Regions from separate parts of the Senegalia massiliensis genome, predicted to be linked through region 1. Evidence: predicted binding sites of a transcription regulator. Region 1 holds the regulator's gene; the other holds the start of a gene.
The links. Region 1 encodes Rex, which represses fermentation and respiration genes when NADH is low (regulators of the CRP and FNR family bind a similar motif). Its sites were predicted from a motif close to ATTGTTAANNNNTTAACAAT; they were not measured.
Positions count from the first base shown of each region.

Region 2: the regulator Rex is predicted to act here: its motif matches at 2,054-2,073, upstream of prdC (proline reductase-associated electron transfer protein PrdC).

Region 1 covers NZ_QXXA01000011.1:98,407-104,835, forward strand. The annotation lists gene D3Z33_RS10840 (sigma 54-interacting transcriptional regulator) at 1-1,571, opposite strand, end outside; gene D3Z33_RS10845 (redox-sensing transcriptional repressor Rex) at 1,613-2,242, opposite strand; gene D3Z33_RS10850 (ABC-F family ATP-binding cassette domain-containing protein) at 2,465-4,375, shown strand; gene tsaD (tRNA (adenosine(37)-N6)-threonylcarbamoyltransferase complex transferase subunit TsaD) at 4,671-5,690, opposite strand; gene D3Z33_RS10860 (hypothetical protein) at 5,793-5,969, shown strand; gene D3Z33_RS10865 (hypothetical protein) at 6,005-6,226, opposite strand; gene D3Z33_RS10870 (Yip1 family protein) at 6,276-6,429, opposite strand, start outside.
Region 2 covers NZ_QXXA01000010.1:136,864-141,843, forward strand. The annotation lists gene D3Z33_RS10020 (peptide MFS transporter) at 1-113, shown strand, start outside; gene prdR (sigma-54 dependent transcriptional regulator PrdR) at 214-1,968, shown strand; gene prdC (proline reductase-associated electron transfer protein PrdC) at 2,256-3,542, shown strand; gene prdA (D-proline reductase (dithiol) proprotein PrdA) at 3,587-4,980, shown strand, end outside.

The sequences.
Region 1 (6,429 bases):
TTACCTCTTATATATTCAGGTAAATGAGGAATATCTATCTCACATCCTGACTCAACAATATTTATAGCTCTTTCAAGTACATTTTCAAGTTGTCTTACATTACCAGGCCAATGATATGTCTTTAAAACATTCCTAGCCCCATCAGATATTCCCTTAATATATTTACCTACATCACCTTTATGTTTTTCTAACAATATATCTATTAAAATATCTAAATCTTCTTTTCTTTCTCTTAAAGGAGGAATATTAAGTTTTATAACATTTAATCTATAATATAAATCTTCTCTAAATTCGCCTTTTCTAATCATACTGCTTAAATCTTTATTCGTAGCAGATATAACCCTTACATCAATTGGATGTGTCTTATTAGAACCAATTGGTTCCAATTCTTTTTCTTGTAAAACTCTAAGTATCTTAGCTTGCATATTTAATGGCATATCTCCTATTTCATCTAAGAAAATAGTACCTCCATCAGCTAATTTAAATTTTCCTATTTTACCACCTTTTTTTGAACCAGTGAAAGCTCCTTCTTCATATCCAAATAACTCTGATTCTAATAAATCCTCTGGTATTGCAGCACAATTCATTTTTACAAATGGTTTTAATTTTCTTGGACTTGCATTATGAATAGAATGGGCAAATAACTCTTTACCTGTTCCACTCTCACCTACTACAAGTATTGTAGAGTTACTTTTTGAAGATTTTTGTGCAAGTAACTTTACTTTATTCATAATATCACTATTTGATGGAATATTTTCAAATGAATATTTAGCTCTTCTTTCTTTTATAAGTTCTTTTTTATAATATTTAAGTTCATTTTTAATAACATTTAACTTGTTAGCAAGTGAATTTACCTGTTGTATGTCTCTAAACATGATTTTTCCTATAGCACCAACCACTTTACCATCTTCAACAATTGGTATTCTCATAGCTACAATATTTCTTGAACCTATTTTTTGTATTTCTCCAATTTCTGATTCGCCTGTATCAAGTATTACATGAAGTCTTGTATTTTCTATTACATTTGTAACATCTTTTCCTATTACATCATCTTTATCCACATTCAAAAATTTTGCATAAGACTGATTTATCATAGTTATTTTTCTACTTTTATCAATTACAACTATTCCATCATATGCATTGTTTAATATGGTCTTTAATGTTCCAGTTAAGTTTTTTTCTGTATCTAACTTCCTATTAATTACATTGTTTGTATTATAATATGCTTTTAATAAATCAGTATTTGTCAAAACTCCTACTAAATTATTTTCTTTATCTAATACTAAATTCCTACCCATATTCATATCTAATATTTTATCTGTGTCCTGATCTGGATAAATCCATTTGATGTCCTTATTCATTATATCTTTAATTTCACTATTTAAATCTATATTATTCGATATAGCATAATACAAGTTTTCTTTTTGAAAAATCCCTATAAGTTCTCCTTTAGAATCTAATACAGGTAAAGAGTCTATCTTATTATCATACATTAATTTTGTAGCATATATTATTTGTTTATCTTGATTTATAGTTATAGGATTTCTAGTCATTACATCATTTACTCTCATAATTTCCTCCATATTAGAAAAGGCCATCTATAAGACGGCCTTTATTTTTTCTCTTTTAAAAGATAAGATAATGTAAATAAACTCTCATTTAAATGTACATCTTCAACTGTTATGTTTTCTGGTACTTTTAGATCTGCTGGAGCAAAGTTCCAAATACCTGTAACTCCACTTTCTACTAAAGTATCAGCTATTTCTTGACTACCTTCTTTAGGTGTACATATAATACCTATTTCAATATCATTCTCTTTTATAAAATCACCCATATCTTCCATAGCCTTAACTTCTACATCTCTTAATTTTTTTCCTGTTACTTTAGGATTTTTATCAAATATACCTAAAATTTCAAATCCTGAATCTGAAAACCCTCTGTAATTTGCAATTGCTTGACCTAAATTACCTGCTCCTATTAGTACAGCACGATATGTTTTATCTAATCCTAAAATTTTCCCTAATTCTCTTTGTAGATCTTCTACATTATAACCATAACCTTGTTGTCCAAACCCACCAAAATTATTTAAATCTTGTCTTATCTGAGAAGCAGTAAAATCTGTAAGTTTACTTAGCTCCTTTGATGAAATCCTTTTAATATCATTTTCTAGAAGTTCAGACAAATATCTATAATATTTCGGCAGTCTTCTTATTACAGCCATAGAAACATTTTTATTTTTCATTTCTAATCCCTCTCATTCATTCAAATTTATAAATATGTTAATTATATAACATAATATCAGCATGTGTCAAATTTTGCACTAAGATTATTATACTAGATTTTTATATAATTATCAAAGGTTATCTACCATTCTTAATACTATACCCAATTATATCTATTTTTAAAAACTGTACTAAAAAAAAAATATCATATATAATAGGATAAGAAATAAGGAGTGAAAAAAATGATAATTTTATCATGCAATAATATAAATAAATCTTATATTGGAGAGCCAATTTTAGAAAGTATATCTTTTGCAATAAATGAAAAAGAAAAAGTAGGATTAGTAGGATTAAATGGTGCTGGAAAATCTACACTTTTTAAAATACTAATAGATGAAATTTCTATGGATAGTGGAGAAATATATATTGCAAATGAAACTAAATTAGGTTATTTAAAACAAAATACATTGTTTGAAAGTGAAAAAACAGTATATGATGAAGCTTTAGAAGAATTTAAAAATATTATTGATTTAGAAAAAAGTATAAGAAAATTAGAAATAGAAATAAGTGAAAAAAGTAAATGTGATAACTTAGAACAAATGGATAAACTTATGAATAAATATTCTAGATTATCAGAAGAATTTAATGAAAAAAATGGATATGCATATAGTAGTGAAATTAAAGGTGTATTAAAGGGACTTGGTTTTTCAGAAGAAGAATTCTACAAACCCATAAATAACTTAAGTGGTGGTCAAAAATCAAGAGTTCTACTTGCAAAGCTATTACTTAAAAAACCAAATTTATTATTATTAGATGAGCCTACTAATCACCTAGATATTGATGCAATAAATTGGTTAGAAAAATATATAAAAGAATATAATGGAGCTGCAATTATAATCTCTCATGACAGATATTTTCTAGATTCTACTGTTACTAAAATATTTGAATTAGAAAATAGAAAACTTCAAATATATAATGGTAATTATAGTACATTCATGAAAAAGAGAAAAAAAATAATAGAACTAAAAACTAAAGATTATGAAAATCAAAGAAAAGAAATAAAAGATGAAAAAGAAAAAATAAGAAAACTTGCATTAGGTGGTAAAAGAGCCATTAGACAATCTAAAAGCAGACAAAAAATGCTTGATAAAATAAATGTTTTAGATAAGCCTAAATCTATTGATGGTCGTTCCAAAATAAAATTTGATCCTAAAATAAAAAGTGGCGATGATGTTTTAAAAGTAGAAGAAATATCAAAATCCTTTGGAGAAAATAAATTATTTGGAAATGTTTCATTTAATATATATAGAGAAGAAAAAGTAGGATTAATAGGACCAAATGGTGTTGGTAAAACAACACTTTTCAATATAATATTAAAAACCATAGAAGCAGATAGTGGCAAAGTAAATATTGGTCACAAAGTAAATGCAGCATATTATGACCAAGAACAAACAAACTTAAATAATAATAAAACAATAGTAGATGAAATTTGGGATGAAAATCCATCCTTTGATCATTATACTATTAGAAGTATTTTAGCTAGATTTTTATTTACTGGTGATGATATATTCAAAGAAATATCTACACTTAGTGGTGGAGAAAAAAGCAGATTATCTCTTATGAAACTAATGCTTTCTAAAGCTAATTTCCTACTTATGGACGAGCCAACAAATCATTTAGATATTGATTCAAAGGAATCATTAGAAGATGCTTTAATAGATTATACAGGCACTTTATTTGTAATATCTCATGATAGATATTTTCTAAATAAAGTAACAGACAAAATACTTGAATTAACTAATGAAGGTTTAGAAGAATACCTAGGAAATTATGATTACTATATTGAAAAAAAGAATGAAATAATAGATGTTGAAGAAAATAAACCTACTAAAACAAAAACTCAATTAAAAAATGAACAAAAAAAGCAAAAAGAAAAAATACGTAATGAAAAAAAGAAAAAAAAGAAAGTTAAAGAAATAGAAAAACAAATTTCTGATTATGAAAAACAATTAATTCAATTAGAATATGATATGTGTTTACCTGAAATATATTCAGATCCTGAAAAAAGTACTGAAAATATAAAACAAAGTAAAATAATAAATGAAAAATTAGAACATTTATATAATGAATGGGAAATGCTACTTTCAGATTAATAGAAAGTAGCATTTTGTCTTAATTTATCATTAAAAAAAGATTATTGTTTACCAAACATGCGTACTAATTATATATGTTTATATATAATTAGGTATAAATTAAAAATTATATACAAATAGTCCACATTTTATACACATAATCCCCAAACTTATCAACATTTTTTTTTAGAACATATCTATTTCAGAGTTCTTTTCCACATTATCCACAGAATTTGTAGATAAAACTGTAAACATTGTGGAAAAGTCATGTTATTATATTTTTCGTCAAAATTCAATTTTTAAGTTAACATAATACCTAATCTCCAAGTTTTAAATTTGGAACTGCATTTAAACTAAGGTCAGAATACTTATTATTTATATAATTGTAATATCCAGCTGATGCAATCATAGCTGCATTATCAGTACATAATAGTCTTGATGGATATTTAACCTCTATATTATATTCTCCAGCTTTTTTCTTCATTAATTCACGAAGTCCACTATTTGATGCTACTCCTCCAGCTATAGCTATTATTTTAGAGTTTTTCATATTAGCTAATTTAACTGTTTTATCAACTAATACCTCTATTACAGCATTTTGAAAGCTTGCACAAACATCTTCTACAACTATATCTTCACCTTTTTGCTTCATGCTATTAAGATAATTTAATACTGCTGACTTAAGACCACTGAAACTAAAATCAAAGCTGTCTTCCTCTAAATAACTTCTTGGAAAATCTATTGCATCTTCATTTCCTTTTTTTGCTAAATCATCAATGATTGGACCACCTGGATAACCTAAATTCATAGCTCTTGCTATTTTATCAAATGCTTCACCTGCAGCATCATCTCGAGTTCGACCTAATATTTCATATTTCCCATAATCTTTTATATAAACTAAATGTGAATGTCCACCTGATACTATAAGACATACAAAAGGTGGTTTAAGATCTGGATATTCTATATAATTTGCACTAATATGACCTTCTATATGATTAACTCCTATTAAAGGTTTATCTAATGCAAAACTAAGTGCTTTAGCATATGATAGCCCAACTAAGAGAGCTCCTACAAGACCAGGTCCATATGTTACTGCTATATTATCTATATCATTTAATGATAACTTTGCTTCATTTAAAGCATCATCTAATATATAATCTATTGTTTCAATATGTTTTCTGGAAGCAACTTCTGGAACTACTCCTCCAAATTTTTTATGAAGATCTATTTGTGAAGATATTCTATTAGTTAAAACTTCTCGTCCATTTTTAACTATAGCTATTGAAGTTTCATCACAAGACGTTTCTACTCCCAATGTAATTACATTTTTCAAAATTATCCCTCCAAAATTATTTAATTTAATTATATACCATGTTGAATATTATAAACAAGTTCTACAAAAACTAATTTTAATCACTTTAAAAAGGAGTGTGATCTTATGCCAAAAAATAGACATATAGGATATGATGGTGTAGATAAAAATAATAGTTTTTTCAAAGAAGTATATAAAGCAACTGCCTTTGGTGATTTATCTCTTTATAACAATATGAATGAATTTACAAATCCAAAAAGAGATAAAATTCATTTTGATAAAAGAAAAAATGAATTTAGATAAGTAATAAAAAATATTAGGACACCTAATTAGGTGTCCTAATCTAACTTTACATCCATACTTGATAAAATTTGATCTATAAGATTTAAACTACATTTATGATTTGCATTAAAATGTTTGCAATTTTCACAACTAATAGTCTCTTCCCCCATAGACTTTACTTCTGACCTTAGATTTTCATTTTCTTCAAAATTATATTCACTACATCTCTCAGCTATATTTTTTAATTGATCTTTATTTGCCATATTTATATCGCTCAATTTATCATCTCCCAAATAGTTATATCCTTAGTATAACTATTTTAGAAAATTATATTCCAATATTTAAACCACCACTTGTTAGAATATAAACTCCTGCATAAAATATAACCCAAAAAATCCACGGAATAAGTACTGGTAATATTGCCTTTTTATATGAAATTTCAAATATATATTTTGTTCCAATAAATGATAGTACAAGATAC
Region 2 (4,980 bases), on a different contig from region 1:
TAATCCTTTGGGCTATAGATGGTAAACTAAAAGGATTAGTAGTTGAAGATGAAAAAGAAGAATATAATGTGAATACCGCTGTAGAAAATCCACCTAATGATTTTAGCGTTTAAAAACAAATCCACAGTTTAAACTGTGGATTTGTTTTTAATAATTATTATTCATGCTATATATAAATAGAATTAAATAAAAAAATACTGAAGGTGAGTAATTATGCTTTTTGATTATAATGAAATATTAGTTAAGAAAGTAATGAATAAAGATTATATTGTTTTAAATATTAGAAATACAGTAAATGAAGCGATAAAATTAATGCTAAAAAATAATATTCAAGATGTATTTATAGAAGATTTAAACCATAATGTTAAGGGGGTAATAACATTATCAGATGTGGCAAATATCTATGATGAAATAAATCAAGAAATACTTCTTAAAAAATATATTAGAACTAATATGATTAGTGTGGATAAAAATAAGACATTATACCAATGTCGAAGTATTATGATTGAAAATAACATTGGTAGATTACCTGTATTAGAAAAAGGAAATTTAATAGGAGTAATAAGACAAGCGGAAATAAGAGACTACTTTTATATGGATTTAGAAAGAATAAGTAAAACATTGAATCATATAGTAGAAAGTATACATGAAGCATTATGTTTAATAGATACAAAAGGAAAAGTGATTATTTGGAATAAAAATGCAGCAGAATTATATGATATACCCCAAAAAGATATAGTGGGTAAAAATATAAAAGATTTTTTTCCAGATTCTATAAATTCAAAAGTATTAGAAAGTAAAGAAAGAATAACTAATGTTTATCATTCACCTAAAAAAAATTATAAAGTAATTATAAATGCTTTACCTATATATATAAATGGGAAATTTGAAGGAGTTTTAACTACAGACAGAGATGTTACTGAGGTTACTAGTTTATCAAAGAAGTTAGAAAAAGCTAATAGTAATTTAAAGTTTTTAGAAGGAGAATTTAAGAAATTAAAAAATAATTACTTTGATAATATAATTGGGAGAAGTACTAAGATAATAGAAAAAATTAAAATTGCAAAGCAAGTTTCAAAAAGTGATATATCTGTATTAATTAGTGGTGAAAGTGGTACTGGTAAAGAATTATTTGCTAAAAATATACATGATTATAGTGGGGGTAAAGGATCATTTATACCTGTAAACTGTAGTGCCATACCTAATGAATTATTTGAATCGGAGTTTTTTGGATATGATGAAGGTGCATTTACTGGAGCTAATAAAAAGGGAAAAGTAGGATTTTTTGAATTGGCTAATAATGGAACTTTATTTTTAGATGAAATAGCAGAACTCCCATTATATATGCAGGCAAAACTTTTAAGAGTACTTCAGGATAATACATTTACTAGAGTTGGAGGTACTGAGGTTATTAATTCTAAGGTGAGGATAATTTCTGCAACAAATGCAAATTTAGCTGAAATGGTAGATGAAGGTAAGTTTAGAAAAGATCTTTTTTATAGATTAAATGTAATAGAAATTAAGTTACCTCCTTTAAGAGAAAGGGAAAATGATATTGTACTTTTAACTTATCATTTTTTAAATGAATTAGCTGAAAAAAATAATAGAGATGTTCCAAAAATATCCCCTGAAGTTTTAGATATTTTTAAGAAATATAACTGGAATGGAAATATTAGAGAATTAAGAAATGTAGTTGAACATACTTTAGTATTATGTACAGATAATGTAATAAATAAAGATAGGTTACCATCACATATCTTAAAATTTGTAAAGGAAAAGGAACATGATTTTATAAAAACTGAAAGTACATTTGATTTAAATAAATCTATATCTAATTTAGAAAAAAAAATAATAATAGAAGCTTTGAAAAATACAAAGGGAAATAAGGCAAAGGCAGCAAAATTATTAAATATTCCAAGAAGTACATTGCACTATAAATTAGATAGCTATGAAATAGTCAATTTTTAGACATATGTCTAAAAATTGACTATTTTTATATATGCATATTAAATACTAGTATTTAGGTAAAGAAAGAAGAGAAATTATTTTTAGATTAGTCAGTTAATTGACAATATTAAAATTTGTTTTTTATTAACCTAAAAAATCCCTGCCGAAAAACACTAAAACAAGCCATTTATACTTTGTTTTTTATTTGTGAATTTTGGCATGTGTTTTGCAAATATTAAAGAGTGTAGTATAAAAAACAAATATAAGTTAATAGTTTAACAGTATTTAAATTGTAAGGGGGTGACAAAATGAATATAGAAATACTATTAAGACAACATGTTGGAGCACCATGTAATCCGATAGTTGAAGAGGGTCAGAAATTAAAAAAAGGTCAATTAATAGCTAAACCTAACGGTTTAGGAGCAAATATACATTCCAGTGTATATGGTAAAGTTATAAAAATAACAAATGAAAGTATAGTAATAGATGCAGATAAAAATCAACCTGAAGAATATGTGAAAATCAAAATGACAGATAGTAATATTGAAGCAATTAAGGAAGCAGGTATTGTAGGTGCAGGAGGAGCAGGGTTCCCATCTCATATTAAATTCAATGTAGATTTAGAAGGGGGATTTGTTATTGCAAATGCTGCTGAATGTGAACCTGACTTGAAGCATAACATTAAGGTGATTGAAGAAGATCCTGAATTATTAATTAGAGGAATAAAATATGCAATGGAAATATCTAATGCATCTAAGGGATATATTGCAATTAAGCCTAAAAATAAAAAAGCACTTATTGCAATAGCAAACGTTTGCAAAAATGAAAGAAACATTGAAATAAAGCATTTACCTGATATGTATCCTGCAGGGGATGAGAGAGTTATAATAAGAGAATTATTAGGAGTGGAATTGCAGCCTGGAAAACTACCTTTAGCAATTAATGCAATAGTAACAAACATTGAAACATTAAAAAATGTTGTTCATGCTATAGAAGATAGAAAACCTGTTATAACTAAAGATATAACAGTAGGTGGTAGGGTTAAAAATGCTATAGGTGGTAAAGCGATATTAGATGTACCTATAGGAATGCCAGTAATTCACTATATTAACCAATACGGTGGATACATTAAACCTGAAGGAGAAATAGTTATTGGTGGACCATTTACAGGTAAACGTGGGGAAGAAAATTCACCTATAACTAAGGTTTTAGGTGGAATGTTAGTGGCAATGCCTTTCCCAGAAGAAAAAAGAAAAATAGGTGTCATAGAATGTGAGTGTGGAGCTCAACTTGATAGACTTTCTGAAATAGTTGAAGGTATGAATGGTAAAATTATTGCTTCTACTAAATGTAATAGAATGGTTGAAATAAATGGTAGATATAGATGTGATTTACCAGGAATATGCCCAGGACAAGCAGAAAAAGTATTATATTTAAAGAAACAAGGTGCAGAAGCTATAATTACTGGAAGCTGTGAGGACTGAACTAACACTATAATGAAAGTAGCTCCTAGGTTAGGAGTTCGAGTGTATCATAGCACAGATCATGTTTTAAGGGCAACAGGACATAAATTGTATAGAAGAACTATTAAGTAATAAAAGCATTATATAGGTATGATTGTAAAAGAAAGGGTGTTTAAATGTCAATTACTAAAGAGACTGCACAAGAACATGCCAATGATTTAGCAATAACTTGTTGCAGATTTGAAGCTGGAACTATAATTGAACCTTCCAATTTAGAAGATCCTAGTTTGATTCCAGATTTAGAAGATTCAGGTTTATTAGAAATTCCAGATAATAGTTTAAAAATTGGAGAAGTTTTAGGTACTAAATTAAAAGAAACTGTTGATGCTTTAACTCCATTAACAAAAGATTTATTAGAGGGAGTTATTTCAATGGATGGAAAAGAAGAAGTTGAGGAAGAAGAGGTTAAGAAACAAGAAAACAAAGAAATGAAATCAATTGAACCTGTTAAGGAAGTAAATCCCGTAAAACAATTCTCTGGAGGAACTGTAAAAATTCACATAGGTGAAGGTAGGGATATAAACCTTGAAATTCCTTTATCAATAGCAGGAAATTTAACAGAAGGAACAAATCAAGTATCTAATTCTAATATTACTACTTCTGAAGTAGAAAAGAGAGAAGAACAGGAAGAAAAGGAAGAACAAAGCGAAAAAATCCTAAGAAAACTTGTAAGGAAGCATTTTAAAATAGAAAAAGTTGATTTAGGAAGAGAAACAAGAATAGATGGAACTACGCTCTATATAAGAGATGATGTATTAAAGGATGCTTTAGACAGTGAGGAATTAGTTATAGATATAAAATTAGAAATTATAACTCCAGATAGGTATGGTGAATATAGTGAAACTATAATGGATATCCAACCAATAGCTACTAAGGAAGAAGGAGAAATTGGAGAAGGTGTTACTAGAATATTAGATGGAGTTGTAGTTGTAGTAACTGGTACTGATGAAGATGGAGTACAAATTGGAGAATTTGGTTCATCAGAAGGTGCTTTAGATAGAAATATTATGTGGGGAAGACCAGGATCTCCTGAAAAAGGCGAAATATTCATAAAAACTGAAGTTACAATAAAATCAGGAAGAGGTATGGAAAGACCAGGACCTATGGCTGCTCACCGTGCTACTGACGTTATAACTCAAGAAATAAGAGAGTCATTAAAAAATGCTAATGAAAGTTTAGTAGTAGATAGGGAAGAATTCGTTCAAAGGCGTAAATCTGGGAGAAAGAAAGTAGTTATTATTAAAGAAATAATGGGACAAGGTGCTATGCATGATAATTACATTATGCCTACTGAGCCCGTTGGAACAATAGGTGCTAAAGCAAATGTTGACCTTGGCAACGTTCCGGTAGTTACTTCACCTCTTCAAGTATTAGATGGTTGTATTCACGCTTTAACTTGTATAGGACCAGCATCTAAGGAAACTTCAAGACATTACTTCAGAGAGCCCCTAGTACTTGAAGCAATGAATGACGATGAAATTGATTTGGCTGGAGTAATATTTGTAGGATC